DNA from 4 places in the Neobacillus pocheonensis genome. Region 4 is predicted to be linked to each of the others. Evidence: riboswitches for the same ligand, from Rfam matches in the RefSeq annotation. Region 4 holds a riboswitch; each other region holds the start of a gene.
The links. Region 4 has a riboswitch for cyclic di-GMP ahead of ABES02_RS23615 (Ig-like domain-containing protein). Riboswitches for the same ligand answer to the same signal wherever they lie in the genome.
Positions count from the first base shown of each region.

Region 1: linked by a shared signal. The riboswitch ahead of flgB (flagellar basal body rod protein FlgB) and the one ahead of ABES02_RS23615 (Ig-like domain-containing protein) in region 4 are both predicted to bind cyclic di-GMP.
Region 2: linked by a shared signal. The riboswitch ahead of ABES02_RS27120 (hypothetical protein) and the one ahead of ABES02_RS23615 (Ig-like domain-containing protein) in region 4 are both predicted to bind cyclic di-GMP.
Region 3: linked by a shared signal. The riboswitch ahead of ABES02_RS10060 (anti-repressor SinI family protein) and the one ahead of ABES02_RS23615 (Ig-like domain-containing protein) in region 4 are both predicted to bind cyclic di-GMP.

Region 1 covers NZ_JBCNAD010000001.1:56,904-64,490, forward strand. The annotation lists gene fliF (flagellar basal-body MS-ring/collar protein FliF) at 1-890, opposite strand, end outside; gene fliE (flagellar hook-basal body complex protein FliE) at 903-1,202, opposite strand; gene flgC (flagellar basal body rod protein FlgC) at 1,215-1,649, opposite strand; gene flgB (flagellar basal body rod protein FlgB) at 1,666-2,046, opposite strand; cyclic di-GMP riboswitch class I at 2,148-2,234, opposite strand; gene fliS (flagellar export chaperone FliS) at 2,345-2,722, opposite strand; gene ABES02_RS00340 (hypothetical protein) at 2,741-3,100, opposite strand; gene fliD (flagellar filament capping protein FliD) at 3,103-4,662, opposite strand; partial or broken gene fliN (flagellar motor switch protein FliN) at 4,896-5,138, opposite strand; gene fliM (flagellar motor switch protein FliM) at 5,260-6,180, opposite strand; gene ABES02_RS00360 (flagellar hook-basal body complex protein) at 6,241-7,068, opposite strand; gene ABES02_RS00365 (flagellar hook capping FlgD N-terminal domain-containing protein) at 7,087-7,506, opposite strand; gene ABES02_RS00370 (flagellar hook-length control protein FliK) at 7,520-7,587, opposite strand, start outside.
Region 2 covers NZ_JBCNAD010000066.1:1,648-9,234, forward strand. The annotation lists gene asnB (asparagine synthase (glutamine-hydrolyzing)) at 12-1,859, opposite strand; gene ABES02_RS27110 (DUF2777 domain-containing protein) at 2,082-2,645, shown strand; gene ABES02_RS27115 (YisL family protein) at 2,683-3,042, opposite strand; gene ABES02_RS27120 (hypothetical protein) at 3,171-3,599, opposite strand; cyclic di-GMP riboswitch class I at 3,616-3,702, opposite strand; gene ABES02_RS27125 (spore germination protein) at 3,932-4,153, shown strand; gene ABES02_RS27130 (spore germination protein GerPB) at 4,171-4,410, shown strand; gene gerPC (spore germination protein GerPC) at 4,423-5,043, shown strand; gene ABES02_RS27140 (spore gernimation protein GerPD) at 5,033-5,215, shown strand; gene ABES02_RS27145 (spore germination protein GerPE) at 5,218-5,637, shown strand; gene ABES02_RS27150 (spore germination protein) at 5,693-5,911, shown strand; gene addA (helicase-exonuclease AddAB subunit AddA) at 5,950-7,587, opposite strand, start outside.
Region 3 covers NZ_JBCNAD010000019.1:87,599-95,185, forward strand. The annotation lists gene ABES02_RS10045 (DUF1128 domain-containing protein) at 1-116, shown strand, start outside; gene map (type I methionyl aminopeptidase) at 142-894, opposite strand; gene ABES02_RS10055 (helix-turn-helix domain-containing protein) at 1,170-1,499, shown strand; gene ABES02_RS10060 (anti-repressor SinI family protein) at 1,583-1,732, opposite strand; cyclic di-GMP riboswitch class I at 1,763-1,853, opposite strand; gene ABES02_RS10065 (DnaJ family domain-containing protein) at 2,424-2,798, opposite strand; gene ABES02_RS10070 (hypothetical protein) at 2,931-3,140, shown strand; gene hutH (histidine ammonia-lyase) at 3,173-4,690, opposite strand; gene ABES02_RS10080 (DNA topoisomerase III) at 5,021-7,210, opposite strand; gene ABES02_RS10085 (MDR family MFS transporter) at 7,342-7,587, shown strand, end outside.
Region 4 covers NZ_JBCNAD010000045.1:110,976-118,562, forward strand. The annotation lists gene ABES02_RS23585 (helix-turn-helix domain-containing protein) at 1-201, shown strand, start outside; gene ABES02_RS23590 (REP-associated tyrosine transposase) at 318-827, opposite strand; gene ABES02_RS23595 (YifB family Mg chelatase-like AAA ATPase) at 828-2,363, opposite strand; gene ABES02_RS23600 (transposase) at 3,095-3,397, shown strand; gene ABES02_RS23605 (IS3 family transposase) at 3,403-4,263, shown strand; gene ABES02_RS23610 (hypothetical protein) at 4,303-4,650, shown strand; cyclic di-GMP riboswitch class II at 5,176-5,259, shown strand; gene ABES02_RS23615 (Ig-like domain-containing protein) at 5,292-7,587, shown strand, end outside.

The DNA of each region.
Region 1 (7,587 bases), on a different contig from region 4:
TTTTTATCCTTGTCCGCAGGCTCCACTAAGCTTTGCTCTGTTTTCACCTTATCAAAATTCAGCTTCGCAAAGGTTTGGACGTACACCTTGTCCTGTCCAAGCATCGTCCCCAGCATCTGTTGAATGCTGCGCTGAATGTCGGCCTCTACCTTTTGCTTAATCGTTCGTTGTTTATCGTAGGAACCAACATCGTCCGTTTCACCTGCGTCCGCCAATGTCAATAACTGCCCTGATTGGTCGGTTATCACAATGTTTTCTTTTGGCAGATTCGGGATACTTCTGGAAGCTAAAAAGTAGAGTGCTTTAATTTGCCCCTGTTCAAGCTCCGTCCCGGGCTCCAAGTCCACAATAATGGAGGCACTAGCTTTATCTTCCTTTTCGGGTCTGATAAAGACGCTCTCCTTTGGCATGGTAATCATAACTTCAGCGCTTTTGACTCCGCTAATCTTTGTCATCAAATTTGCCAATTGCTTTTGAATCGTTTCCCGCTCAATGACATCCAATTCCTGCTCGGTCACCCCAAATTTTAAATCCTTCGTCTGATCTGAAAAGCTGATGGGACCGCTTTTAGGAAGACCTTCAGAAGCCAAATTCACAATGAGATCCGGCGCCGATTCCTTGGGAACAAGGATTTGCGTGCCATTGCTGGCGATTTTGTAATCGGTGAACCCTTGTTTTTCCATAGCGGCTTTGATGTCGCCGATTTCTTTTTGACTTAAACTATTGCTATAAAGGGGTACATAATTCGTTCTGAATAAAAAGAATAGGGCAAAACTGATAATAGCAATAAAGAAGATAAAACTGCCAAGATATAAGGTTTTGCTTTTTGGGCTAGTATTTTTCCAAAACTGCGATATTTTTTCCGTAAAGCCTACGATCTTTTGTTTCATAGGATCTCCTCATTAAACTTGCATTCTCATAATTTCCTGATAGGATTCAACCACTTTATCCCTTACCTGGGTGGTAAGTTGCAGTGCAATTTGTGCTTTTTGTGCTGCAATGGTGACATCATGAATATTTTTTATTTCACCGGTTGCGATTTTTTCGGACATTTTTTCTGCGTTGACAATCGTTTCGTTGGCGCTTTGCAATGCTTCCCCTAGAGCTGAAGAGAAGGAAGTTTTTGGGTGTGAAACAACATCAACATTACGGTTTGTTTGTAAAAACGAGGATGCGGATGGAATGAACTGTTCAATTTTCATCTTTTAAACTCCTTATTTACCAATATCTAAAGCTTTTAAAGACATGGTTTTTCCAACATTGAAGGCCGTTACATTTGCTTCATAGGCCCTGGAGGCACTCATAAGATCGACCATTTCTTTGGTGATATCGACGTTTGGCATCATGACGTACCCTTCTTTATTTGCATCTGGATTGGTCGGGTCGTAAACGGGCTGAAACGGGGTCTTATCCTCCACAATCCCAGTTACTTTGACACCATTTGCACTCATTTCATTGTTTAAATAGGAACTAAATGGCGCTGTTCCATTTGGTTCGACCTCAACCATCTTTCTTCGATAAGGGATCCATTCCCCATTCACCAATTTCCCTCTAGTTGTGGTGGCATTGGCGATATTGGAAGAAATAATATCCATTTTCAGACGTTCCGCTGTTAAGGCGGAAGAACTGATATTTAATGGCTGGAACATGGACATGGCTAATCACCTACCTTGACCTTATGGCTGTTTTTAATAGATTGAATTCTTCACCTATCTGATACGTTAACGTTTGGTACCAAATGGAGTTTTTGGTTAAGTCAGTCATTTCCTGATCGACGTCAACTCCATTCCCACTATTTTGCATCATCACTGGTTGCTCGGTAACATAAGCTTGAGTGAGTGAACCCCCAATTGGGATATGCTTGGAACTTGTCCGTTTCCCGATAAAATTGGAGTTTGTAAGTTCCCCCTTTAACATTTCCTCAAAAACTACTTTTTGTGGCTTGTAATTAGGAGTACTAACATTTGCTAGATTGTTTGAAATGGTATTGTGTCTTAACACAGAAGCATCTAAAGCTTTTTGAAGGATTGAAATGTTTTGAAGCATAAGTAACCTCCTAAAGATATCGGAAAATATTCCTAATCCGTTTAAAGGCAAAAAAATGCACTATTCCGAAGAATAGTGCATAGCAAGCTAAACTATAACTCTTCGGCAACTGGCTGGCATAATCTTGATAGATGTTAGCCCCTATAGCTTTGCGTCCCTGGATTTCCCCAGGTTTGCCATTATCGGATTGTAAATGTCGTTTTCTGGTATTATTGGTCGAATTTTCACCAATATTATTATATTACAATGTACTAATAAATATTACAATGATAAAAAACAAAAAAAGACCTACTTATGATTAAGCAGGCCTTACCATTTTCATTACCTCTATCCAAGTACCTAGCAATTCTGTCAGCATTTCCTGGATTTCATGCAAAATTACAGCGTCTTTTTTCACATTCGCTTCAATTAATCTTCGTTTCATATAGTCATATAGTAGGACGAGTGATTGTGAAATTTCTATGTCCATATTGAGAGTCACCATTAATTCTGTGATAATATTCTGTGCTTTAATAATCCGGTTATGGACTCGTTGCCAATCGTTTTTTTCGATTGCTAGTTTTGCCTGCTCAATAAATTTTATTGCCCCTTTAAATAAAAGCAGGGTCAACTCTTCCCCCTTTGCATATAAAACTTGATTATTTTCATATGCCTGGTAGGCTGTGTTAAGTGACATAATCTTCACACCTTTCCATTATTTTCTTTTATCATAAAATAAGCCTGTGAAAACAGCAGCCGGCTCCCCGTAATGCTGTTTGATGTTTTTTTCTTTTTTTAACGAGTAAATGTTTGCTAGAATCTTTTGCTTTTGTGCGTTTAGTTTATCCTGAAGCGCTTTTTCCATTGGAAAGATGCTCTGCAGTAGTTCCTTCAATGCCGGGTTGATGAGAATCTGCCCGGCGCTTCGATCGAGTTGGTTTATTTCTTCGATGCAATTTTGGCGTTCATTCATTAGTGCTTGGATGGGTTCAGGTGCTTCGTCATTGATTTCGTTAAGTAATTGCCTGGTTAGCTGGTAATAGGTTTTAAGTAATGCCAATTTTTGTTGATACAAGATTACATTCCACCGCCCATTTGCTGCATTAACCAGCTGCTTTGTGAGTTTGATTTTTGGATGGCTTGTTCCATCGCCGTAAACTGCTTCCAATAGTAATCTTCTTTTCGCTGCAATCGCTTCTCCCAGGAATCGACTTGATTATCAAGCTGGCTTAGTGATTTCGTAAGGTAAGCGTCATTCGAATAACCCGCCGTTTTGGTGATTTCCTTCATCGTTTCATTGATTTGGTCGTACAATCTCCAGCCAATGCCGCTATTGTTAAATTCATCAGGCTGATTGGCCTCGTTGTTGTCGGCCTTGCCTGTATCGTATTTTTTTGAAAATAAGAGGGAAACTTCCTTCCCATTATTTTCAATCGCTTCTCTTAATTTTTTTTCATCCAGGACCAGCTTACCGTTATCTTTATAATTGGAGCTTGTGGTGATGCCAATCTCGGCCAGCGAATCAAATTGACTGTTCATTTTGGCCGGATCTGGATCACGGACATTGGAGTATAGTGTTAACCGCAACTTGTCTAGTGCCGAAGAAATGATGCGATCATTTTGCAATAAGCCGCTTTTCGCTTTTTCCTCCCATAATTCAATCTCTTTATCTTTCATATCCTTTTTCTGGTCATCCAACAGTGGTGAATAATCTTTGTAAGTCTTTTCCCCTAATGTATCGCGCAAGGTTTTAACGGTATCGTTATATTTATCAACAAAGCTTTTGATGCCATCAAAAATGGCATCCACATCAGCCTTTTTCGTAATTGTTACAGTGCCGCCAGCCGGGATGTCGCCCTTGATGGTAAAGGTAATTCCGTCATAAGTTAGCTGATTGCTTTTTAGGGTAAGTGTTGTCCCGTTGATTGTGACCTGCCCATCGGTCGGTTTCACTGCCGAGCTTCCGGTCGCACCACTTAGGTTGCCTGCCGGGAAATCGTTTTGCGTTTCGCTGATAATTCCCGGCGCGATTTTAAGCAGGTTATTGCTGTTTGTAACGTTGGAAATGCTAATAGTTGTCGCTGCATCCTTGGATGTAAAAACAATCGCCTGGTCACCGCTTGAAAAGCTTGCGGTAACACCCGTTTTATCGGCTAAAGCATTGATTTTACTAATCGAGCTTTTCATTGAGTCTTGGTCGGTAAGATTAATCGTTTCTCCGTTCAATGTAAAGCTAAAGCCCTGTCCTGCACCCAATTCAACCGTATCGCTGCTTAAAGAGGAGGAAGCAAATTTGACGGAAGAAGGTGCCCCGGGCTGATAGGCTTTGGCGTCAGAAATAATGTAGTCACTTCGGCTCGGTACGCCGCTCAAGGTTACATCCACCTTGCTGCTATCAGAAGAGGCCAATTTGCTTTTGGTAAAAGTCGACTCCAGCCTTAGATTCTCGATCGCTGAACGCAGATCCAGGAATTTCGTATTCACATCCCGATAAGCATCGATTTTCCATTGGGTCTTGGTCTTGTTCTGCAGCACCTTATTTAATTGCACTTTTTCCGCATCCATTAATTTTTTTACAAGTGATTCCGTATCCATTCCGGAAGCCAACCCGGAAAACCGAAGATTATTTGTAATCATTCTGTTACCCTCCGAACTCTTAGTATCTATAAACGGTTAACGGCATTTTGGAAGTGCACGTATAGTGTTTAATTAAAACTACAATGGGGATTTATAGTGACCATTGACTGGAAAAATGACTTGGACGGGCATCCTGGGCTGTTCACAGTGCCCGTTGGTCAGTTAAAAATACTTGGATGGGCACTCTGCCCACATAAAAAAGGCCGATTCACATGGAATCAGCCCTTGATCGATTAATTTATCGTTTTAGTCAATATTTCCGTAATGCGAATACCGAAGTATTCATCAACGACGACAACTTCCCCTTTGGCGACGATTTTTCCGTTGATTAACAAATCAACAGGTTCCCCCGACACACGGTCCAATTCGATGATCGAACCCTGGGACAGCTCTAAAATCTCGTTTATTTTCTTCTTGGTTCTGCCCAACTCCACGACCACTTCCAAATTAATGTCCATTAGGAGGTTCATGTTGATGGAATCGTCTGCTTCTTCTTTTTCAGGTTTTTCTTCTAAGTCCTTAAATAAAAACGGCTTGGTTTCCTCTTCCTTTTCCCCTAACAAAGCCTCTAGTTCATCTCTTGTAATTTTTCCATCATTACTCATCTTTTTTTACCTCTTTTTCAAAAACAGTTTCTATTTCAGCTGCGAGCCGGGTCTTCTTCACACCAGGTTTAACAAGAAATTTTACATCTTTGCCGACCATCGCCTTTAATGGTTCCTCATAAAGCTGGTCGAGCTGCACGATATCTCCGACGCTCAAGGATAAAAACTCTTCTATCGTAATGCTGGAGCGCCCCAGTTCTACTTTTAGCGGAATCTCCAACTCCTGCAGTTTGGACTTTAATAATTTGGATTCCTCGGGACTATTCGTTTTATTACGGTTTGAAAATAGTTGATAGGATGATAATTTGGGCAGGAATGGCTCTAAAATAATATAAGGAATGCAAATATGCATAAGTTCTTCTATTTCGCCAATCTTGATATTGAACGCAATAACAATGACAGTTTCATTCGGAATCGCAACTTGCAAAAACTGTGGATTAGTTTCAATCTCAACCGCAGTCAAATTCACATTCATTAAATCTTTCCAGGATTTTTTCAAGTTATCCACAAAACCTTCAAACAGTTTTTGAAGAATTTTATTTTCAATTTGCGTTAAAGTTGTTTTCTCAATAGCGGAATCGGCCAGGTCCCGGCCTCCTAATAAACGATCAATAATCGCAAAGGCCATTTTCGACTTTAGTTCCATGATCATCCGGCCTTTTTCCGAGGTTTCAAAGATATTTAAAATTGTAAAGGGTGGTAGCTCTTTAATGAATTCTTCATAGATCATTTGATTGACTGAGACCACCTCGACTTGAACAATCGTCCTTAATTGCGTCGAAATGGCAGAAGCCAGCTGATAGGCAAAATTATCATGAATTCTTGTTAAGACCCGAACTTGTTCCATCGACAATCGTAATGCCTTTTTAAAATCGTATACTTTCACGTCATTGTTATTTTCATACAGTTTCATAGTTTTTCCTCACCACCGTAACATCATCCAAGGGAAAGCAAATCCTTGCCCTTTATTCTATTATCGTTTTAAATTCACAAGTTCTTCTAAAATAGAGTCAGAAACAGTAATCACTTTGGCATTTGCTTGAAAACCGCGCTGCGCGATAATCATTTCGGTAATCTCTTCTGAAAGATCCACATTAGACATTTCAAGCTGGCCAGAAACAATTTGACCGGCATTATTATCCTGTCGCTTTTTGATCAGATTGTCAATCCTCGTTTCCTGGTCGGAATTTCCGCTTAATTCATACATGGATCCGCCCACTTTTTTCAAACCCCCTGGATTGGAAACAACAACTGTACCTAATGTAGCAATGTCTGTTGTCGTACCGTCTGCCGCTACCCCCTTCACAACCCCATTAAAATCAATCGTGTAAGATACATACAAATCCGAATCAATATTAATTGGCCCAACGGCATTCGTCGTAGGATTAATCCCCAAAACCTTATATCCTTGTGAAGTCACGAGATCGCCATTGGCATCCCGGTCAAAGTTTCCTGCCCGTGTCAGGTATTTGGAGCCATTATCGTTTTGTACCACGAAGAAGCCATTGCCATCAATATATAAATCAGACGACAGATTCGTCGTGGTCGGGCTGCCTGGTGTTTGGATCGTATCAACAGAGGCTGTTTTTACTCCTAAACCGATTTGAACAGGATTCGTTCCTCCTGCGTTTCCATTAGGAGTGGAACTGCCGCGGACCGTTTGGCTTAATACATCCTGAAACATGATCCGGCCCTTCTTGAAACCAACTGTATTTACGTTTGCAATATTATTACCGATGACATCTAATTTATTTTGGAATGCTTTCATTCCAGATACGCTTGAATTTAATGAACGCAGCATTTTCTTTACCTCCAATGATTATGATTCGAATTGTTTAGCCGAAGTGATGTTTTCAACTGGAATTTCTAGATCATTAATTTGATAATAGAATTGATTTTCTTTTCGTACAATCCCTTTAATTACGCCTGTTTCCTGTCCGCCCTTTTCATCATTAATCCACGAAACTTCCTTATTGATCATCATCGAATACTGACTGATATCTCCTTGTTGTGTGACCAAGAACTGGTTAAAGGCTTGATTCATGTTGGAAATTTGTTCAAGCGTACTAAATTGGGCTAATTGGGCAATAAACTCGCGGTCCTCCATTGGCTGGGTAGGATCTTGATTTCGTAATTGCGTAGTTAAGATTTTAAGAAAAAGATCTTTATCTACCTGGCTCTTTTGCTGGTTTTGGGTCGTGCTGCCAGTCGTCATTTTTAAGGAATTAATCGTTGTCACCTTATTTACTCCTTTAAGCAAGAATATTAATCGTGGTTTCCGTGCTTTTTTGTCTATAATCCTCAATTGTGGTATGACTTT
Region 2 (7,587 bases), on a different contig from region 4:
TATTTGCTGATTTAATTAACTATATTGATATTGTAATCCTTAAACCATGTGTGCAACTGTACGAGGTAAGCCAATAATTGAGGTCCTGTCATCAATTGGCCAAACCATGGCTCTTGAAATGATTTTCCTCCCGTCTCCACAATCTTTTCCAATTGTTCTTTACTAAAGAATTCATGCAATGCGGAGGAATTATCTTGTAAAACGGTTTGAAGTATTCGTTGAATAGCCATTGTATACTCCGGATTATGTGTTTTAGGGTATGGACTTTTTTTCCGGTAAAGCACTTCCTCAGGTAAAATACCTTCAAATGCCTTTCTAAGCAAACCTTTTTCTCTTCCCCGATACATTTTCATTTCCCAAGGGATATTCCAAACATATTCGACTACCCGATGGTCCGCAAATGGTACTCTGACTTCTAGACTTGCCCCCATACTCATTCTGTCTTTCCTGTCGAGCAAGGTGGTCATAAACCAAGTCATATTTATATAAAATAATTCCCGGCGCTTTGCTTCTTCTAAGCTTTCTCCTTCTAATTTAGGGGTCTCCGCTATCGCCTTTCGATATTGCTCCTGGCAATACTCATTCAATTGTAATCTTTTCAACCAATGAGGTTTCAATAAATTTTCCCGTTCATTCACAGACCTCATCCATGGAAAACCAGGCCGTTCCAAATCCTGTTTCCGATGGAACCATGGGTATCCTCCAAATATTTCATCAGCGCACTCTCCTGATAAGCCGACAACAAAATCCTTTTTGATTTCCTTACAAAACCAAAGCAGTGAGGAATCGATGTCTGCCATCCCAGGTAAATCTCTCACGTGTACCGCTTCGATTAAATCATGGACTAATTGTTGCTGTGAAATTATCTTGTTATGGTGCTTTGTATGAAAATTGTCTGTAATCATTTGAATGAATTTACCATCAGCATCCGGTTGAAACTCATTCGATGAAAAATATTGGTCATTCCCTTCATAGTCAATGGAATAAGTATGGAGCTTCCCTTTATTTTGATCTGTAAAACCTTTAGCAGCAATGGCAGTGATAATACTTGAATCTAAACCGCCTGATAAAAAGGTACATAAAGGAACATCGGATACCAGTTGTCTAGTAACAGCATCACTTACTAAAAAACGAACCTTTTCAGCCGTTTCCTCAGTATTATCCTTATGTTCTTCGCTTTTTACATTCCAATACCGCCAGATCTTTAATCCCTTTTTGGAAAAAGTTAATGCATGGGCCGGTCTAAGCTCTTTAATACCTTTAAACACACCTGACCCTGGGGACCTTGATGGACCCGCTCCAAAAATCTCAGCTAGCCCCTCATGGGTAATCTCCGTTTTCATTTCTGGATGGGCCAGGATTGCCTTTATTTCCGAAGCAAATAAAATCCCTTTATGATGTTCAGTGAAAAATAACGGTTTTACCCCTAATCGGTCTCGTCCAATAAAGAGTTTTTCGTTTTTACTATCCCAGATTGCAAAGGCATAGATCCCATTTAAATGATTTACACATTCTTCCGCCCATTCTATATAGGCAGTTAACAGGACTTCAGTATCAGAATGACCTTTAAAGGAATATCCTTTAGTAAGGAGAATTTTGCGGATGTCTTCAGTGTTATATAATTCCCCATTGTAACAAATGGTGTATTTTGAGCTTTCCTTTTGTTTGGACATTGGCTGTCTTCCCCCTTCAGGGTCGACAACAATTAGTCGTTTGTGTCCAAAGCCGACATGTGTTTCAGTCCAAATGTTCGTTTCATCAGGGCCTCTTTTTGCCAAGGTTTTGGTCATTTTTTCAAGTATATCGGTTTCATTTCTTACATTTTTATCAAAATTAATCCATCCAGTAATTCCACACATGTACGGATCTCCTTTCTGTATTCGAACAACTGTCCATCGAATTCATGGTTTATTGTATTCAGCCCATTATTTTTGGTTAATTGTCCATAATGAGAAATGCATAATTTGGTATACCAAATTGCATTTCAATTTTTATACTTAATTAAAAAAAATAAGCTTGTTATAAAATTTCAGGAAGATGTCTAAAAAGGAAGATGAAAGCATCTCGTGCGGAGGTTAAAAATGAATCGACAACAAAGATTGAATCTATATGATATTCAACAAAGAGCCTATACCGAAGGGACCGTCGAACAAATAAATGATCAATGGATTTTTTTTGATGAGGAGACAGAAGAAGCTGCCATGCTGGAGGATTATCTGCAGCAGGAAATTGAAGTTTTCCGTTTGAATCGTTGGAAAAAAGGAATATTGTATGAATCAGGAAAAATTCGGATTGGGAAAGAATCGACGATGCTTCGTGATCATGATTTGGTTAGAATTAGAAAACATCTAGTCTACTCGCTTGAAAGACTGTTGGACGGAATAAATGATGACGCCTTTTTCCAATTTGTGACTACATTAAATTCTTTAAATTTTTCCATTTACGATTGTATTTATTGCTACAACCATCTCTCCTTCTTATCAGATGAACACCGAAAAGATGGCGTAAATTTTATAGTTTTCGACAATCAAGAGCTAATTTGCAATGTTCAACATCATTTTTGCTATTACGAAAAGGTCAATGACCGCTTTGAATTCACCTTAAATACGGGCAAACGTCTAATAATTGAAAAAATGATTTCATAAGAAAAAGGTGTGGGAATCCACACCTTTTTCTTATCTATTAAGGATGTAAAAACGACATTGGCAATCGCACAAAACCTAAATATAAAACAAGCAGCCAAGCAACCACAAATTGAATCCAAAATACAGAAGTATTTCTATTATTAACAACCCGGCTAAGAATCATTTCAAATAAGCCAATAATCCATAGTCCCACAATTGCTTTTAAAATGTACCAAACATCAATTCTGTAAACCATAAACAGAAGACCCACGCCTGACGCTATAATAAGCAGGTATAGGACACGTAAAATCATTTGTAAAATCTTTACACCTTTTGCTTTTCCACTCTTATGTAAAGACAGAGCCACGAAAAATAATATTAGAGCTAAAACCCATGCAGTAATATGGCCGTGTATCAATTAAAATGCCTCCTCAAATGTATGTAGTTTCCTTTAATTCGAAACTATCATAACATATGAAGCTAAAAAAGACGAAAAAAGACATTCAAAAATACATATTTATTATGGAATTGTTACTAATTCATTGCTTAAATCTTTTTTGGATATTTTGTGATGGTAATCATCGGTCCGTTTGATGCTAGTGGTGGAATGATGGCGATAATACGTGCATCAACCGACGGCCTGATATCGACGACCGGTGAATTTTCGTCAATTCTTCTTCCGAAAGTAGAGATTATTTTTTTAATAATACTTATTAAATGTTCATTATCATTGAATTGAATTGATGTTAAAAGTATTTTACCTTTCTGTTCACAATACACTTCGTTTGGACCATTCACCAAAATTTCGGAAACATCCTTATCCAAAATGAGTGGATAAATAGGCCCAAACACATGAAAAGGCGTGATCATTTTAAGTTTTGGTGTTAATGATAGATTTTCACGGGAAGAAATCTCTTTTTTCATTCCCCCGCCTGTTTGATTACCACTTTCTTGAATGCTCTGTAATAGTCCCATTCAGTCGTCCTCCTCTTTCGGTAACTGGCTGGCATAGTACATTGGTACCGAAGCCCCTTTAGCTTTGCGTCACTGATTTTCACCAGTTTTGCCTTTATCGAGAATCAGTACTTTTATCCTTGACTGAACTCTTTAATCCTATCATAGGATGTTTTACTCCTATCGAAAATCCTACTATTTTATCATTTTAATCTTTAAACAATAGTTCATTGGACCTATTTCTGTCTGCACCTGTTCATTTTTCTGCCCTTAACTTTATTTGGGCGAATGAATCACATTAAAAGCGCCCAATCATAGAATGTAAAAGATAAACATGAAAAAGGGTGTTGAATATGCCAGCAATTGTTGGAGTTGCACAGGTGATAACGCTTGGAAGCAGTTCTGTTTTCCATATTGGCGACGTCTATAAGATAATGCCACTCTCGACAGCCAAAACCTTTTCCGGAGCAGGATCTTTTAATACCGGAGAAAGTTTACATCTTAATAACAACGTAAGTTCGACTAACACGGCTGATTCTGATGTATACGATCAAGGAATTGCACTCAATGCTTAATGAATGGGTGGTCTACAATGAATTATTATATACAGCAGTCCATTCACATTAATTTTATAAAAATTAGCGGTATAACAAATTCCTCTGTCTTCCAAATTGGCAGTGCAGGAATAATTAAACCAGTTGCACATCTTTATAATACTGGTGGTTTTACAGGGCCTGCACCCACTGCAAAAAAAGTTGGACAGCTGCCACCAACCTCAGTGAGTGCACCAGCTGTCCCCTTACAGGCGCCGGTACGGATGACTGAAAAATAGTGAGGTGATTGAATGTATCAAGATTTTTACAAATACCTTCAATGGTTCCAGATGACTCTCCAAGCGCAAGAGCAAAGAATTGCTGCATTGGAGTCCGTCATCCAAAAAATGAGGGAAGAGATGAAACAATTAAGCGAAAAGAGGGCCATACACGTCGACAAAATTGAATACAAATTTGATCAATTGAAGGTTGAGACTCTTGAAGGAACGTTAAATATTGGCTTAAATCCATCAGATATGTCAGCAATCGAAGACTTTGCGGTACAAAATCAATCACTTACCACTCCTATTGCTCCAAAAGACCAAATGCAACGATCAATGAAAATAGAAGAGGCAATCTATAGATTTCTAGAAACTGATTTACCACTATTGGTCGAAAGTACCGAAAGGGAATTAGGTGTTCAACCAAATGAATCTTATTTATCGTTTATAAAACAAGACATTATCAAACAGCTCCCTAACAGGGTGGAATACCATCTAAATTCCAACAAAGCAAGAAACACTGCTTCTGAAAATGAAAATTTAGAGGAGTTCATTATTGAATCGTTAAAACAGGAAATACAAAATGGCGTCTATTTATTTTTTAAGAATCTGCCGGACAATGTGAAAGGAATGAATCAAAATGAACTTTGAGGTCTATAACAGAGAGCTTTGTGTAGGAAATATCCGAATCATCGGGGTCGCGAGTTCCTCCTTAGTCCTCGTGGGCGATACAGAAACAATCCAGCTTGCGTCCACATTTGATACCCCAGCGGAATCGTTAATCATTGGACCGTTTGTTCCGTTATCACCGGAAGGGAGATAATTATGTTTGAAAGGACTTCTTGTGTTGACAAAATAAACGTTGAGATTTTTTCTTTCGCCTCCATTTTTCAATTGGGCGATTCCTGTATTGTGAATGGATTATCCCGAGCTTTAGCTGTCCAAAGGGAAGCAGAAATTTTTTATGGAAATGAGGGAAATCTCTCCCCCTATCGCGTTTTTTCTGAACCCATACCTCTTCCACTCATAAATGAACCAATTTCTTTCTTAACTCACAATCAATGCCCATTAATCAAAGTAAACAATATTGACATTATCGGTGTCTCTTCATCCTCTCTTTTACATGTTGGAAACAGTAAACATGTTTCCATGGAAGCGCGAGTTAAGCATATTAGACAGCTTCTCCCAGTTCCTAGGACTGATGAGGGTATCGAGAACAAGAAGGAAGAACAGGGACAACGATGAAAGCATAGGCTGTCAGTAGAATGAAACCATACAATTAACGCAAAGGATGTTTTCCATGCCAGCAATTATTGGTCCAGTACAAATTGTTAATGTAGGCGGGGGAATAGTGCAATTCGGCGATACCGTTTATATATCTCCAAAAAGCGCCTCCAAAACGGCTGCTGGTTCAGGAGCATTTAATACTGGAGGATTAATTGTAACTAATAACGGGCTTAACGGTACCAACGTACTTGATACTAATTTAATTGACCAGCCTATAGCAGGAAATAATTAAAAATGACATAAACCAAAGTGTTGGTTTATGTCATTTTTTTATTTTTTCTCATCAATGTTCAAAACATGAGCCCCATCAAAGAAAAATAAATACCTTTCGGAAACTTCTTTTTTCCAAATTTGCTCAATGGCTTTTGTATAAAGGTTAATTTGCAGCCTGTATCTGTCTTCAAGTATGGGTCTAGCCTGTTCAAAGCCGCCCTTATACCTGTCTGTTATGCCATCGGATTTATAATCAATAAGGATAAGTCCCTTCTCATCCTCTAAGATACAGTCGATAATCCCTTGGACAAAGACAGATTCATCCTCGTCCTTCCAATTGGGGTAAACATCTTGTGCAGCCAATGAAAGGGTAAATGGAATTTCTCGGAAGATTGCCTTAGCATGAAAATATTTCTGCCCCAATTCTGTTTGAAAAAATTGCACAATTAACCCTAAGTCAATGATTTCGGCTTGCTCCACCGTTAATAATTCATTGTGAACCATCGTGGTTAACTGTTTTTGAATGGATTCGATTGTAACTTGCTCAGACAAATCCACATGCTGCATCACCATATGCATGGCAGTACCACGCTCAGCAGGGCTTAATGATTTTTCCTGCATAAATTTTGGCCTTTTTAAAATCGGCTTTTTAATCCTGTGAACAAGATCGGTCCCGCTTTGCTCGTCAGCTATTTCCCGCTGGCGTTTCATTTCGGAAACAGATTGCTTAGAGCGAAAGCGTGCAGCATTTTGGTGTGAATATTGCCAGTCAAGTCTTGATTTAATTTCTGCAGAAAATTTAGACGTTACTGGAACACCTTTCAAACTTTGAACCAATTCCATGTATTGATCCTCTTCAATGTCTAAAGTTACTTCCTGTTCTTTAATTTCCTCAGCACGCATGATTGTAATTTTCCATGAGGATGGATGATGTGCAATTTCTTCAGGGGCAAGCGGAATCGTCTCCCCTGGAGCACTTAAAACCTTACTGTCTTGATGGCGGATAAGGGCCGGCCCAATCCAGTCAATATAGCTAGTGCTGCTTGCCCGCTCATAGTCTTTTAACAGCCATTCCTGATTAGAGGATACATCTTTCCATTGATTAATCTTTTTAATCGCGTCTTTTAAAGTGGCCGACAAATAAAGCTTCTCCTTCGCTCTAGTCATGGCCACATATAAAACGCGCATTTCTTCTGCAAGCATTTCCATTTTCTTTTTACGCTTAAATGCAATTTGTGGAAGGGAAGGATAGGTGATTCGTTTCATCGCGTTAACATACTTGGTGGCGAATCCGAATTCCTTATCGAGCATATAGGGTTTACGTATATCAGTCATATTAAAGTTTCTAGCCATTCCAGCCATAAATACCACTGGAAATTCTAACCCTTTACTGCTATGAATCGTCATGATCCGAACGACATCCTCCTGCTCACCAAGCGCTCTAGCTGCCCCAAGGTCGTCCCCTCTTTCCATCATTCGCTCCACAAAACGTAGAAAACGAAACAATCCACGAAAGGAGGTTTGTTCATAACCCCGTGCCCTATCATAAAGGGCTCGTAAATTCGCCTGTCTTTGTTTTCCGCCTGGGAGCCCACCGACAAAATCATAAAACTGTGTGTCCCTGAAAAGCTGCAAAATAAGCTCTGAAAGTGAGCCTTGGCGTGCTAAACTCCGCCAATCTTTTAATGAGTCGTA
Region 3 (7,587 bases), on a different contig from region 4:
AAGAAATGTACGAGGAATTAAAAGAAATTTATGAAATGGTACTACGAAAGAATTCGTTTAGTCCCAATGAAATGCAAGCTTTGGTTGAAGAATTAGGAAGTCTCCGCAAAAAATAAAAAACAGATCGCGATGATCTGTTTTTTATTTTTCCTGATCAGTTAATATTATAGGTCCGTCTTTGGTTATGGCAATCGTGTGCTCATATTGGGCTGAATATTTACCATCGATGGTCCGAGCTGTCCAGCCATTGTTATCCATCTTCGTTTGGTACCTGCCGACGTTTACCATCGGTTCAATTGTAAAAACCATTCCTTCCTTAATCCGGGGGCCTTTTCCCGGCAGACCGTAATGAGGAACATCAGGTTTTTCGTGGATTACCGTTCCAATACCATGTCCAATAAAGTCGCGAACAACCGAAAAACCTTCACTTTCAACGTATTTTTGAATGGCATGTCCTATATCCCCAATCCGATTGCCAGGAACTGCCTGCTCAATCCCTTTGTATAATGCTTCTTTAGTTACGTTTAATAAATGGTCTGTCTCCTTTGAAACCGGGCCAACTGCATAGGACCACGCCGAGTCTGCCAAGGCTCCATTGTAATTGACCACCATATCAATGGTAACAATATCTCCTTCTTTTAATGCGTCTTTCCTAGGAAACCCATGGCAAATTTCATCATTTATGCTTGCGCAAGTTGCAAATTCATATCCTTTATAACCCTTTTGCTCAGGGGTGGCATTATGTTTATTTAGAAATTGTTCGACGAATTGATCAATTTCCCAAGTTGTAATACCTGGCTTAATGAGTTTGGCGATTTCTTTATGACAGGCAGCCAGTATTTCTCCCGCCTTTTTCATAGCTTCAATTTCCCGTTGTGATTTAAGTACAATCATGTTGGGGTCCCCTTCCTTTTTGTTTAATTTTATGTATGTAAAGCAATATAGTTCATTAATGAAGCATACTTATGTAAAAATTATACTTTATGACTAAATTGGCAACACTATTAATATTAACTCTATCCATTTATTTTTTCAAAATTACTTTAGTACTATGAAAACTTTCTCAACGTTCAAAATATCGTCATAATCGTTCGTTCGTAATATGGTACTTTTCTATTCTTTTTGGTAGAATTAACGTATATATAATAATAATAGGTGTGTGAGGCTCAATGATTGGTGACCGCGTAAAAAAATTTCGCTTAGAAAAGAAAATGTCACTATCCGAACTTGCTGAGCAAGCGGGTGTCGCTAAATCTTATTTAAGTTCACTTGAAAGAAACCTACAAAAAAATCCTTCAATTCAGTTTCTTGAAAAGATTGCTTCTGTATTAAATCTTCCAGTCGAACATTTAATTCATGAACAAATTGATAAAACTGAGTTAGATAGTGAATGGATGAATATCGTTCAGGAAGCCATGAATTCCGGTGTATCAAAAGATCAATTCCGTGAGTTTCTAGAATTTAATAAGTGGCGAACTAACCAAAATAATAACCAATAGGGATTTTAGTTTTATTAAAAGAAAAAGCATTCTACAAAACATGACGTTTTTTGTAGAATGCTTTTTTGATACTAAATATGTACTCAGATGTTCTTGGTTATTAACTCATTTAGCTGATTTTGATTGAGGAACTCACGAACTTCATCTAATGATAATCCTAGCTCTTTTGCTTCAAAAATAAGTGCCAACCATTCCTCATCGATGACTTCCATTTTTCTTTCTGTAATCACCATCGTTTTCACCCCTAAAATACATGTCGTATTCCAGGTAGCCCGGCCATCCTAGAAAGCAAATGCTCACCTTAGACCCTCGGCTTTGCGTCCCTATTTTTCAATAGGTTTGCCCTTTTCTGTTTCGAATGAACCACTCTCATCACAGGCAATCCAACCATCACCCAACTTACCTAGGCCTAAATACTTAATCGTTATCGATATGTTCATTATATATAGTCCATTTATAACAGGGTGTTGGATTTTGTCATTTTATTCTAATTTTCTAACATTTTTTTTTTACAAATAATTCTATAATCCTACAAAAAACTTCCAGAATTCTTACATTTCTAGGTTCGATAATAGAAAAAGGGAAGAAATCAACGTCGAAATTTTCACCCTTTTCCAAATAAGCCTTACTTTTTTAATAAACTAACAGAAATTAATCCCGCTTTTTTATGCGCAAAACATTTGTCTAAATTGTGACAAATAACATATAATGTAAACAACATATAAATATGCTTAATATTATTAATATTCCAATAAATTTGGGTGGTGAAGTTCCATGACCTTTATTCATGTCTTAAACTTCTCAATTCCGATTGCCTTTATGGTATTTGCAGGGTTTATGCTTGACCGAATATGCAAACCTGCAAAAACAGAAGAAAAAGCTGGCGAAGAGTGAACTTGTATAACTCCCATCGCGCAGCTTTTTTTATTTTAGCTTATTTTGCATCTTTAACTCATAATTTTTAAAAATAGAGGAATTCGTCTTTACCCCTCGTTTGGACATTAACTGATTGAAACGAATTAGTTTCTCATTCAATTTTCTTTGTAGGTTTTCTCTTTCACTTATTTCATCTGTTTTTTTAATTAAATCCTCAATTGTCATTAATTCCTGCCGTAAATGACTTTCGTCCTGTGTATAACCTGCATTTTTCAACATTTTATAAGCCATCCGCAGCTCCTCAGGAATTCCCGATAAATCCTCTAACTGCATTGGCTTACCGAGCCCTGGAAGATTTTCGAACTCACCATCTTTATAGGCTTTTTTAATACGGTCTTCCGAGACAATATGAAACATATCCATGCTAACGCCTCCTTTTTACCATATATCTAAGTTAATTATATCAATTTTTAATTTAGATTTAAAAGCTGCGCCTTTTCGTACAAGTAATTATTTCTATTCTGTTGGGGAATGCTACATGCATAAACGAAAGGAGTGTTAAGTTTGGCTCGTGGAGAACATTTTAACCACAAAAGAAAACACCATCCCGGTGAGTTTCCTCAGAATAGCCTTGCGGAAAAGCATGGGAAGGAAGCCATTGGCGATGAAGAATTCATTGTAACTCAAGAAGCATTTAAAAATAGAATTGAGGAAGATGGCGACCGCGGAGATACAGCCCGCATACTGCCAAATCAGACAGAGTAAAAAGGCGTGAGCAATTCACGCCTTTTTTACCTTTAATATGTTTCCTTTAAGCTCCTAACCATCTGTGAAAATTCAATATCTTTAAGCCACTCGGATGCCTTTTCAATATCTTTAGAAAATACACGGTCCTGAGTAATCGCAGGCACTTGTTCACGACCTTTTTCAAAAAACATTTTTGTGTGTGTTGCCATTTTTTCGATACCGCGGAATTCTACTGCCTGCATCGCACAAATCAACTCAATCGCAAGAACCTTTCTTGTGTTTTGTATGATTTGATAAGCATGTCTAGAAGCGATGGTTCCCATGCTGACATGGTCTTCTTGATTCGCAGATGACGGAATTGAATCCACGCTAGCTGGATGGGCAAGAGTTTTATTTTCTGAAACAAGTGAAGCAGCTACGTATTGCATAATCATAGCACCTGACTGCAAGCCTGGTTCAGGACTTAAGAATGGCGGTAAATCATTTAATTGCGGATTGATTAATCGCTCGATCCTTCTTTCAGAAATATTGGCTAACTCCGCAACGGCAATTTTCATAAAGTCCATGGCAAAAGCAATCGGCTGGCCGTGGAAGTTTCCTCCTGAGATGACCTTTTCCCCATCATCGAAGATTAACGGATTGTCTGTAGCAGCATTCATTTCAATTTCTAATTTCTCTTTTACATAATCAAGAGCCTGCCATGATGCTCCGTGGACTTGTGGGATACAGCGAAGAGAATAAGCATCTTGGACTCTAAGCTCGCCTTGCATTGTCGTTAATAAACTATCACTTAAATACTTGCGGATTCTTGCCGCCGTATCAATCTGTTGTTGATAACCTCTCGCCACATGTACTTCTTCGGCAAAAGCATCGATAATTCCATTTAATCCCTCAATTGTCATGGAAGCAATAAGTTCGCTTTCGTGTGCCAACTGTTCTGCCTCTAAATAGCCGACAACTCCCATTGCCGTCATTGCTTGAGTACCGTTTATAAGTGCAAGCCCTTCCTTCGCTTCAAGTGTAACTGGAAGGATTTCTTCCTGTTGCAGTGCACAAAGGGCATCTATACGATTTCCCTTGTAAAAAACTTCGCCTTCCCCGATTAAAACTAAGGCAAGATGTGATAATGGCGCTAAATCGCCGCTCGCTCCAAGCGATCCTTGCTGTGGAATGACAGGGATAATATCTTTATTTACTAATTCAATTAGCTTTTCAATAACAAGTGGTCTGATTCCTGAAAAGCCCTTTAAAAGTGCATTAGCTCGAAGAAGAACCATTGCTTTTGCTACAACCTCAGGAAATGGTTCGCCGACACCGCAGGCATGTGAACGAATTAAGTTAAGCTGTAGATCCTGGACATGGTCTTTGTCAATTAATACATCACTAAACTTACCAAAGCCTGTTGTAATTCCATAAACAACCTTTGATTCTGCTACAATACGTTCCACTGCTTCTCTGCTCTTTGCAGCAGCTTCCATACTTTGTTCTGAAGCGCGGACCTTTTGCTTGCGAAATAAAACATCCTTCATTTGCTCTAACGTTAAACTATTACCAGTAAGTGTAATCATTTTTCTCTCTCCTCTAATACTTTAGTATAATAAAGAAAGAGGCTGGATTCCTTTTCAGATTAGATAAGGAGTCCAGCCTCTTTTATGAATATAACGGAATATTGAACGATTTTTTTGTGATGCCTCATAGGTTATCATTCCATTCAAATGGATTAAAAAACTATTGTATTGATAATTATTGTATGTGATGTAAACCCTTACTGTCAATAAAATTTTCTGAATTTTAGCACGATAACACTTTAGCACGATAATAAATGAAAGGTAAAAAATTGATAAAAGGGCTATTCATAAAGATATTAAATCTTTGTGAATAGCCCCAATATTTGTGTGTTAATCCAATTTTAACCCTTTTAATGCTTCTGCCAATGCATTATTCAATGGTTCTTCATCTTTTTGTTGATTTTTCAAATACTTTTGTACAGTCCGTTTATCCACCTTGCCGCCGGTTTCTTTTTTGCGGCGAGCTTCAAAAGCAGATAGTTTTTCACGGTATCCACATTTACATGCAAAGATTTGTCCTTCGCCTTCACCGCGAAGCTCTAGTTTTTTATGGCATTGTGGGCAGCGTGCATTTGTGACTCGTGATACATTTTTACGATGACCGCATTCCCGATCTTGGCACACGAGCATCTTACCTTTTTTGCCATTCACTTCAAGCATTGGTTTTCCACAGTCCGGACAATTTTTTGTAGAAATATTGTCATGCTTGTATTTTTTATTACTTGTTTTAATTTCTGCAACGATTTCTTTTGTGTAGTTTTTCATTTCACTGATAAAAACGTCTTTTTTCAACTTGCCATGAGCAATCTGATCAAGCTTTTGTTCCCATTCAGCAGTCAAAGTAGGAGATTTTAGCTCTTCAGGGACTAAATCTAACAATTGACGACCTTTAGAAGTAATATGAATGTCTTTGCCGCGCTTTTCGATTAAGAATGAATTGAATAGCTTTTCAATTATATCAGCACGTGTAGCAACAGTACCTAAACCACCAGTTGATTTTAACGTTTCTGCCAGTTGTTTATTTTTTGTTTCCATATATTTCGTAGGGTTTTCCATGGCCGAAAGTAATGTTGCCTCATTAAATCGTGCAGGTGGATTAGTTTGACCAGATGTTTGGGCCATTAGTTTCACGATTAATGTGTCGCCTTTTTCAATGCGAGGTAAAATCTGTTCCTTTAGGTCATCTGCTGCATCGTCATCTTCAAAGCGATTTCCGTATACTTCTTTCCAACCAATTGATAAAATAGTTTTTCCCCTAGCAACGAAGTTCTCATCACCGATTTTCGCACGCAGCGTTAATTGCTCATACTCGAAAGCCGGGAATAATACTGCTAAGAATCGTTTTACAACTAAGTCATAAATTTTCCGTTCTTTATCTGTGAAGGCTGAGAAGTTTACATAGCTTTCTGTTGGAATAATGGCATGGTGATCTGAAACTTTGCTATCATCGACAAATGCTTTAGAAACTTTTATCGGCTTGCTTAAAATCTTATTCGTTAAAGGACGATATTCTCCTACCCCACATGCTCTCAATCGTTCTGGAAGCGTTCCTACAATATCTGAAGAAATGTATCGCGAATCCGTACGCGGATATGTTAAAACTTTATGTTGCTCATACAGCTTTTGCATAATGTTTAACGTTTCTTTTGCAGAGTAACCAAAGATTTTATTCGCATCCCGTTGCAATTCTGTTAAATCATAAAGTGCTGGGGAAAAAGACTTTTTCGGTTTTTTCTCAATTTCTGTTACAATCGCATTTTGTTTACCTATTCTTTTGACAATCGCATCGGTTTTTTCCTTCTCAAAGCTGCGACTATTCCCTTTTGCATCTTGCCAAGTCAGCTTTAAATTGTTCGACGTTTGGGCTTCAATGCCATAATAGGTTTGCGCTTTGAAATTTTTAATTTCATCCTCACGAGCAGCAATCATGGCAACAGTTGGTGTTTGAACACGACCGCAGTTTAATTGGGCATTGAATCTGGTTGTTAATGCGCGGGTTGCATTTAGACCAATATACCAATCCGCTTCTGAGCGGGCGACAGCTGAAGCATACAAATTGTCATAAGACTTGCCAGGCTTCAAGTTGGCAAAACCGTCTTTTATTGCTTTATCGGTAACAGATGAGATCCATAGTCGTTTAATCGGTTTATTGACTTTTACTTTATCAATAATCCAACGTGCAACTAATTCTCCCTCTCTTCCTGCGTCTGTAGCCACGATTATTTCGGTGACATCCTTTCTTATCAGTTGACTCTTAACGTCATTAAACTGTTTTCCAGTCTGCTTAATGACGGTCAATTTCAAACGATCAGGCAGCATAGGCAGGTCTTCTAAATTCCATGTTTTATATTTCACATCGTAACTTTCTGGGTCAGCAAGGGTGACTAGGTGCCCTAGTGCCCACGTTACAATATATTTATTACCTTCTAGATACCCATTTCCTTTTTTATTACAATTAAGTACACGTGCAATATCACGTGCAACAGAAGGTTTTTCAGCAATTACAACACTTTTTGCCATATTTAATACATCCTTTCAATTTCCATAAGTTAAATATAGCATACGTACAAAAATAATAATAAAACTGTTCCATTTAAGGGCTAGATTCTAGTATGATGAAATGGCATCAAAAATGGAAATGAGGATACAGCATGAAGATAAAGGATTGGGATCCAAATCTAAAGGTTCGCTTATTTAGTGAAGCCATGATGAACATTACTTTTTGGATGTTTTTCCCTTTTTTAACGATTTATTTTGCAGAAGAATTTGGCAAGAATAAAGCAGGATTATTGTTGGTATTCTCACAGATCTTTTCCGTGATAGCCAACCTGATGGGCGGATACTGCGCCGACCGCTTCGGACGTAAACGTATGATGGTTCTATCCGCCATCGGACAG
Region 4 (7,587 bases):
CAGGAGGAATTGGCATTTCGATGCAATATCGGAAGGAATTCCATGAGTTACATAGAAACAGGTAAGAGTTTACCTAGTTTAGAAACCTTCGTAAATATTGCAATAAACCTTGAAATGAACCCTGATGAATTATTTGTGGAAATTCAGGAACGTGGCATCTTAGAAGAAATACTTAAAAAGGCAAATAAACCTAAAAAATGACTCCATAGGGACGGTTCGCCTGGTTTTGAAGAGGTTAGTGTCAACCCACTAGAATCGTCCCCATGGTCTCTTAACTTAAACAGAAATTAATATGGATTGGCAGTACTTCTCTTTTTTTAATTTGTTGTCCCTTCGTAGTAATCTAATATACTATTGATGTTCATAAAACAAGGTTGAACCGCCCCCGGTTGCTGAAATAAATAGTAGCTGCTCCACGGATAATATTCCGGTTTCCTGACCATTTTTGCTTCAACTGGATTGAGATGTATGTAGCGGCTGACTTCTAGCATACCTTCTTTGTCGTCTATGATTTTATCATAATAACGTTTTTCAAATACATGCCCTGTTAAACAGTACTTTGTATTATAGTAATTGGCATATCGTTTGTTAATAAGGGACATGAGTTTTGAGAAGGGCATTTCTGGTGAGCGGATTTGCAAGTGATAATGGTTGGTCATTAAACAATAGGTGGCCATTTCAAAAGGAGTTTTTTCATGTAACTGATCCAGGATATGAAAGAATGCATTAAAATCAGTTGAATTTCGAAATAGAGGATCGCGGCGATTCCCCCGGCAGATGATGTGATAAAAGCGGTTTGGTATCCATATTCTTTTCTGACGTGACATCTACGTTTCCCTTGCCACAGAATGCTTTTTATGTTGGCCCCATCTTCTTAATTTCATAGCTTCCCAAAAAGAGATATCAGATATTTTATCCTCGCCGGCTAAATCGGCAATCGTTCTAGCAAGTCGAACAATTTTGATTTGAACCCGATTGCTCCAGTTTTGCTTTACGGCCACATTTGTAATCATTTTTTGCTGGTCACTAGTTAATGGACTTGTGTCTGTTAAGACTTCAAATGGGACTCTAGCATTTGAAATTTCAGTTTGATAGCGTAAATACTGAAGCGATCTGGCTTCTTCTATCCGCTTTCGAATTTCACTCGAGGACTCTTGATGCTTGGTTGGCTGATTTAAGTTTATCGATTGCAGCGATAATAGAATATCAATCCGATCATACACCGGTCCTGATAATCTGTTTCGATAGGTTTGAACTTGCTTTTCTGTACATGTACAGTAATGATGATTAGATCCGAGGTACCCGCATGGGCAAGGATTCATCGCGCCAATAAGGATAAATGATGAAGGATAAGTCACTGTTGAATGGGCTCTGCTAATGGTTACTTGTCCGGTTTCAAGGGGCTGTCTGAGCATATCAATGGTTTTCTTGGTGAATTCGGCTATTTCATCTAGAAACAATACACCATGATGAGCAAGTGAAATTTCCCCAGGCCGTGGTGTTGATCCACCTCCAATAATGGAAACCGAAGAGGCGGAATGATGTGGATGTCTATATGGTGCATGAGAATATAGGTTTCGTCTTTCCCCCGCGAGTTGATAAAGGCTTAACACCTCTAGCTGTGCCTGGTTAGTTAAGGCCGGTAATATCGAAGGAAAGGTCTCTGCCAGCAAGCTTTTTCCGCATCCCGGTGGTCCGCTCATTAGAACATTGTGTTCACCCGCAGCGGCGATTTCTAGTGCTCTTTTCGCTTGTGTATGGCCAATTACATGACAGAAATCTTTTAGTGGGGGGCTAGAGAAAAGAGGCATTTGCTCGTTCGAAGTAAATATAGGCAGTAATGGCAGAAGTTCTTGTCCGTCAATTTGCTGTACTACTTCTTCAATATGTTGAACAACAATACATTCCAAGTCTTCTATCATATTAAACGGTATTGTCGGATCATACGGGAGGTAAACTTTTTTTACTCCAAGGTTCTTTGCGGATATCAATGCCGGCAGCATCCCTTCGGCTTTTACAATGACCCCATCAAGTGATAAAGCACCAATAAAGACTGCTTCATTCGGAATTTTACATTTTATCACATTCAGTTCCTTTAAAACAGCAATCGCTATGGCTAAATCAAATAGCGGCCCATTTTTCTTCTGTTCAGATGGCGATAGATTGACAACAACCTTCTGATCTGTGACATCTACCTTGAAGTGACTAATGGCAGCTACCACCCTTTCTCTGGACTCCTTGACCGACGCATCTGGCAAGCCAACAATCACCATCGATTCTGTACCCGGTGAAATCTTCACTTCCACTTGAACACGATATCCTTCCAGTCCTTTTAGACCGATACTTGAAACTTTAACCGTCATAAAAAAACCTCCAAATAAATATTGAATTGTTCCTCTAAAACAAATTGAAAAGTCATAGAAATGAACTCAGATAATTAGGAAAAAATGTGGGGTGATGGTTAAAAGAAAATAAGAAGAGTAGTAAAAATGAGGTTTCTACAATTAAATTTCTACAGAAACAACTAAAATCCTTCAAAAGGTTATAAAAAAGATTCCTAAAGTTAATCAACCTTTGACAAAATTCGAGTGGCGACAGGCACCGGAACTCCGACACCACCGGAATCACTTTTAATTAGGAATTTTTTTGTATATAATAGACATATAATAAAAAAGAGAAGTGCTGCTAACACTTCTCCATGCAACCTCTACCGTTAGGGTGATGGTTGTTAAAGTTGGTTATTTGAGCGAACCACCCTTTTGCTTACGGCGTAGGGTGGTTTTCTTGTTTTCTAGAACGTTTTTCCGAAAGAAATAAGCACTAACTTCACGCAAAATTCCTTTTAAAATCTCTCGTAGAATTTCAAGAAAAGTTTCCTGGAAACATCACCTCCTTCCTTAATAAAGGAAAAGATGATCAACAACCGGCCACCCTCACAATATTCAGTTGCAACTCTATTCTATCATTTTCTAATAAAATAAAACCCTATCAATCTTCGACAAATATCGGGCGGTGACAGTGGTTGACCCCCTTATAATGGACATATAGTATAGATTAAAACACGACATATCTGCATCTCAGGGGAACAACTAGAATGGCCAAAAAACATACAAGTGTCGAAATTAAAATAGAAGCAGTACAACAAATTCTAGAAGGAAAGAAATCAGTTATAGAAGTGGCGGACGATTTAGGCCTACACCGTGATACTGTGAACCGGGGGGTTAATTTATATAAAGAGAACGGCGAGGACGGACTTAAAAATCCTAACTCACACCAATCGCCTCAATCTAAAAATAATAGTCAAAAAGTGAGAGCGTTAGAGAAAAAACTAAAAGAAAAAGAATTGGAGAATGAGATATTAAAAAAGTTCCAGGCCTTTCTCAAGGAGAACGAATAAGCAAGATATTTGAGGCTATTACGTACTTGAGGAAGGATTATTCAGTTCGCCTACTTTGTTCTGTCCTGGGAGTTTCTCCAAGTGGTTATTATTCCTATCTTAAAAGACCAAAGGCTCAGGTATCAGCTAAAGACCGTGAGTTACTGACCAAGATAAAAAGGGTCTTTTCTCTTCACCAAGGCACCTACGGCGCAAAACGAATTGCCAAGTATTTATCTGCCAAGGGGACGCTTGTTAACCATAAAAAAGTAGCTCGCATTATGAGAGAATCAAATATCAAAGCAACTGTACGACGTCCAAAGACTACCAAAGAATCCAAAGGAAAGGCTGCTGGTTATGTCTATGAAAACCTCCTGAATAGAGACTTCGAAGCCACTCATCCAGATCAAAAATGGGTGACGGATATGACTGAGGTTTGGGTGGAGGATAAGAAATATTACATTTCAGCGTTAATGGATTTATTTAACCGTGAATTACTCGCTGTACAGGTTAGCTCCAGTCCAAACAAAGAGCTTATTAAAGCTACAATTGAAGCTGCTCAAAAAAGAAGAAAATTAAAATCATTAGAGGGCGTTATAATCCACAGTGATCAAGGAAGCTTTTACCGATCTTTCGAGCATAATAAACTAGTGAAGAAATTAAAGTTCACTCCTAGTATGTCCCGAAAAGCTAACTGTTGGGATAACGCCGTTATTGAAAGCTTCTTTTCTCAGCTTAAAACAGAGTTTCCTTGCTTCTACGAAGTAAAACTTCCTTCCTTTGAGGAAGATTTAAAAAGATTTGTTCGATATTACAATGAGAAACGAATCCAACAAAAACTCGATTCATTTCTCCTAAAGATTACTATCGTAAGTACCAAAAAATAGCATAATGTCGTATTTTAAATATGTCTATAAATTGGGGGCTTGACCACAGGCACCGGAACCACAAAAGCAGCGATCGATGTTCTTGAAGATTCCTTATTTACGATGGAATCCCTAGCCGCATTGGATGACAAGGCAGAGGGATTGTTGCTCTTGCTATATCCTGATAACGTTAAAGAATCACTTACAAAAGCGATTACTTACCTGGTAGAGGGAATAGATGAAATGAGAGCTACAATTGAACGTTATGATTCAATAATCGAGGAATCTGAACCAGAAAGCGGCGAAGGATATGTTGAAGGCTACATAGCTATGCTTTTAGAGGAAAAGATTAAGAAATTTGAAGCAGCTATTGTTTCAATTAAAAAAGCTCTAGACATTTTCATATGAACATTAAAAGAGAAGGCTCCCGTCCTTCTCTTTAAATATTTATATAACTCTCTTCCGCCTGATATGGATTTGCTATTTGCAAGGGGTTCTATTTTAACCATCACCATTATGTAGTTCTTTATTATTAACACGTTTTACATGCAAATATGGTTGACCATCTATTGAATTAATCTGTTCCATTAGTTTGTGTAGTATACTTCTCCACAACCTTTTGTTCCGCTTAACTTTCACCCACACGCTTTTTCCTTGAAACTCTCTGAATATATGATCCAAATGGACACGAATGAGATTCTGTGTAGAAGTTCTTTCTCCCACTTTAGAGTGGTGACAGGCACCGGAACCATTTTTTACGACTTTGTCGAAAACTTATGGAGGTTTGTCGAAGGGAATAAATACCTATTACCATTGGATTATTTTATAATATTCTCATAAAACGATGTTCGATATATCGAAGTTGCCACGAAATGTGTCAAAACATCGGGGATTACATAAAACTGGACAACCTATATTACGGTTCTAATCCAGTCTTATTAGGGAAGCGTTGAATTATAGCCTTTACCTGGACACTTGGGCTATAAGGAGCTACTAGTGTAACCGGCCCTCTTATTTACATTACTAATATAATAAGAGGAGAGCAAAAAATGAAAAAGAAACAGGTTAGAAAATTAGGTTCTGTCGTTCTGGCAAGCACCTTAGTACTAAGTCCAAGTGCACCGACCATCCTTGCTGCAACAACAACCCCTGCAAAAGCAGATGTTTCATCTTCAACAGGGAGAACAGATTTAGAAAAAACAACAGGTATTACTACCTTAAATCCCATTCCTGCCAGAGTTAACAATGCAAGTACAGTCAAGTTAAGTGGTAAGGTAGTCATTGATGGTCCAAAATTGGAACTGAAAGTAAATGGGAAAATAGTAAACGCCCAGATAATAAAATTGAATGACACTACCTGGACATTTGAATATGAGTACAACTTAAATCCAGATAATCTGGCTCAAAAGAAGGACGAAACGATTACGGTTGAAGCTTATACGGTTTACCAAAATGGTAAAACTGCCGGTGCCGTACATACTCTCGCAAAACCAGTAACCCAAACAGTCGATTTAACTCCACCAGACATCATTATTGCCGATTACTCTAAAGATTGGACGAATCAAAGCATTACAGTTAATGCAAGCATCAATGAAGAAGGTACTATGAATGCTCGCGGCCATACCTTTGATGAAAATGGCAGCTTTACCTTTACAGCTAAGGATAAAGCTGGAAATACATCTGAGAAAACAGTGACTATTGATAATATTGATAAAGTGGCTCCTGAGGCCAAGGTAACATACTCCACAACCTCACCCATTAATACAGACGTGGTAGCAACTATAGCACCTAATGATACTGTAACATATACTAATATTGATGAATTGCCTGAGACAATAAAGTTTGATAAAGATGCTAACACTCTAACCTTTTCAGAAAATGGCAGCTTTGAATTAAAGTTTGTTGATAAAGCCGGGAACCCTGGTTCCGTTCCTGTGTCAGTCCAAAATATTGATAAAGAGGCTCCAGTCGGTTCACTCACTTACTCAACTACTGATTGGACAAACCAAGATGTAACAGCAACGCTTACAACTACGGAGCCTGTTATATTTGAGAATCTAAATTTACCTGATACAGTTACATTTACTCAAGTTGAAGATTTAACGTATAATCTTACCTTTACTGAAAATGAAACGGTGAATTTGAATTTCGTTGATGCAGCTGGCAATAAAGGAACCATAGACGTTAATGTTGCAACCATCGATAAAGTGGCTCCTACAGCTGTTGTAAACTATTCAACTACTAAACTTACAAATCAAGATGTAGTTGTGACCATTGATCCTAGTGAAGAGGTAACGATTCTTAATAATGAAGGTTCTCCAAGTATAACCTTTACAGAAAATGGAACATATGAATTTATGTTTGTTGATAAAGCTGGAAATACAGGAGCAGCTCAAGTAAGTGTACAGAACATTGACAAAGTAGCTCCTGAAATTATGACTGGTGATTATTCAACCGATTGGACCAATCAAGATATAACAGTTACTGCGAGTATGAGTGAAGAAGGAACGCTTAATGAAACAAGTCATACCTTCACCGAAAACGGTAGCTTTACATTCGTAGCAACTGACCTCGCTGGTAATATTACAAGGCACACGGTACAAATTACTAACATTGATAAGAGAGCACCTGAGATTACAGTGAGACCTTATAATACTAATTGGACCAATCAAGATATTACTGTAGAAGTAACGATGGATGAGGAAGGCACCTTAAATACACAAAGTCATACTTTCACAGAAAACGGCGATTTTACATTCATTGCTACGGACCGTGCAGGAAATATAACAAAAAAGGTTGTAACCATTTCTAACATTGATAAGGTTGCACCAGAAATTAATGTTAACGATTATGTAAAGAGCCCAACGAATCACGACATTACTGTTAATGTCAGCATGAATGAGCCTGGCACACTAAATCAAGAAAGCTATACCTTCACGAAAAATGATGAATTTGAGTTCGTTGCGACTGACCTTGCAGGCAATGTAACAACAACGAAAGTGACCATCGATAACATCGATAAAGTGGCCCCTGTCATTACAGTATTAGATTATAATACTAATCCGACCAACCAGGATGTAATTGTTACCGCTTCAACTAATGAAGGCACCTTGAATACAACAAGCCATACATTCACTGAAAACGGTACTTTTAACTTTGTTGCAACCGATGCAGCAGGCAATGAAACAATCCATCCGGTTACTATCACAAATATTGATAAAACGGCTCCTGTCATCACTGTTGATCCTTACAATACAGATCCAACCAACGGAGATGTTGTCGTTACAGTATCTATGAATGAAGAAGGAACATTAAACACTACATCTCACAAGTTCACTTCGAATG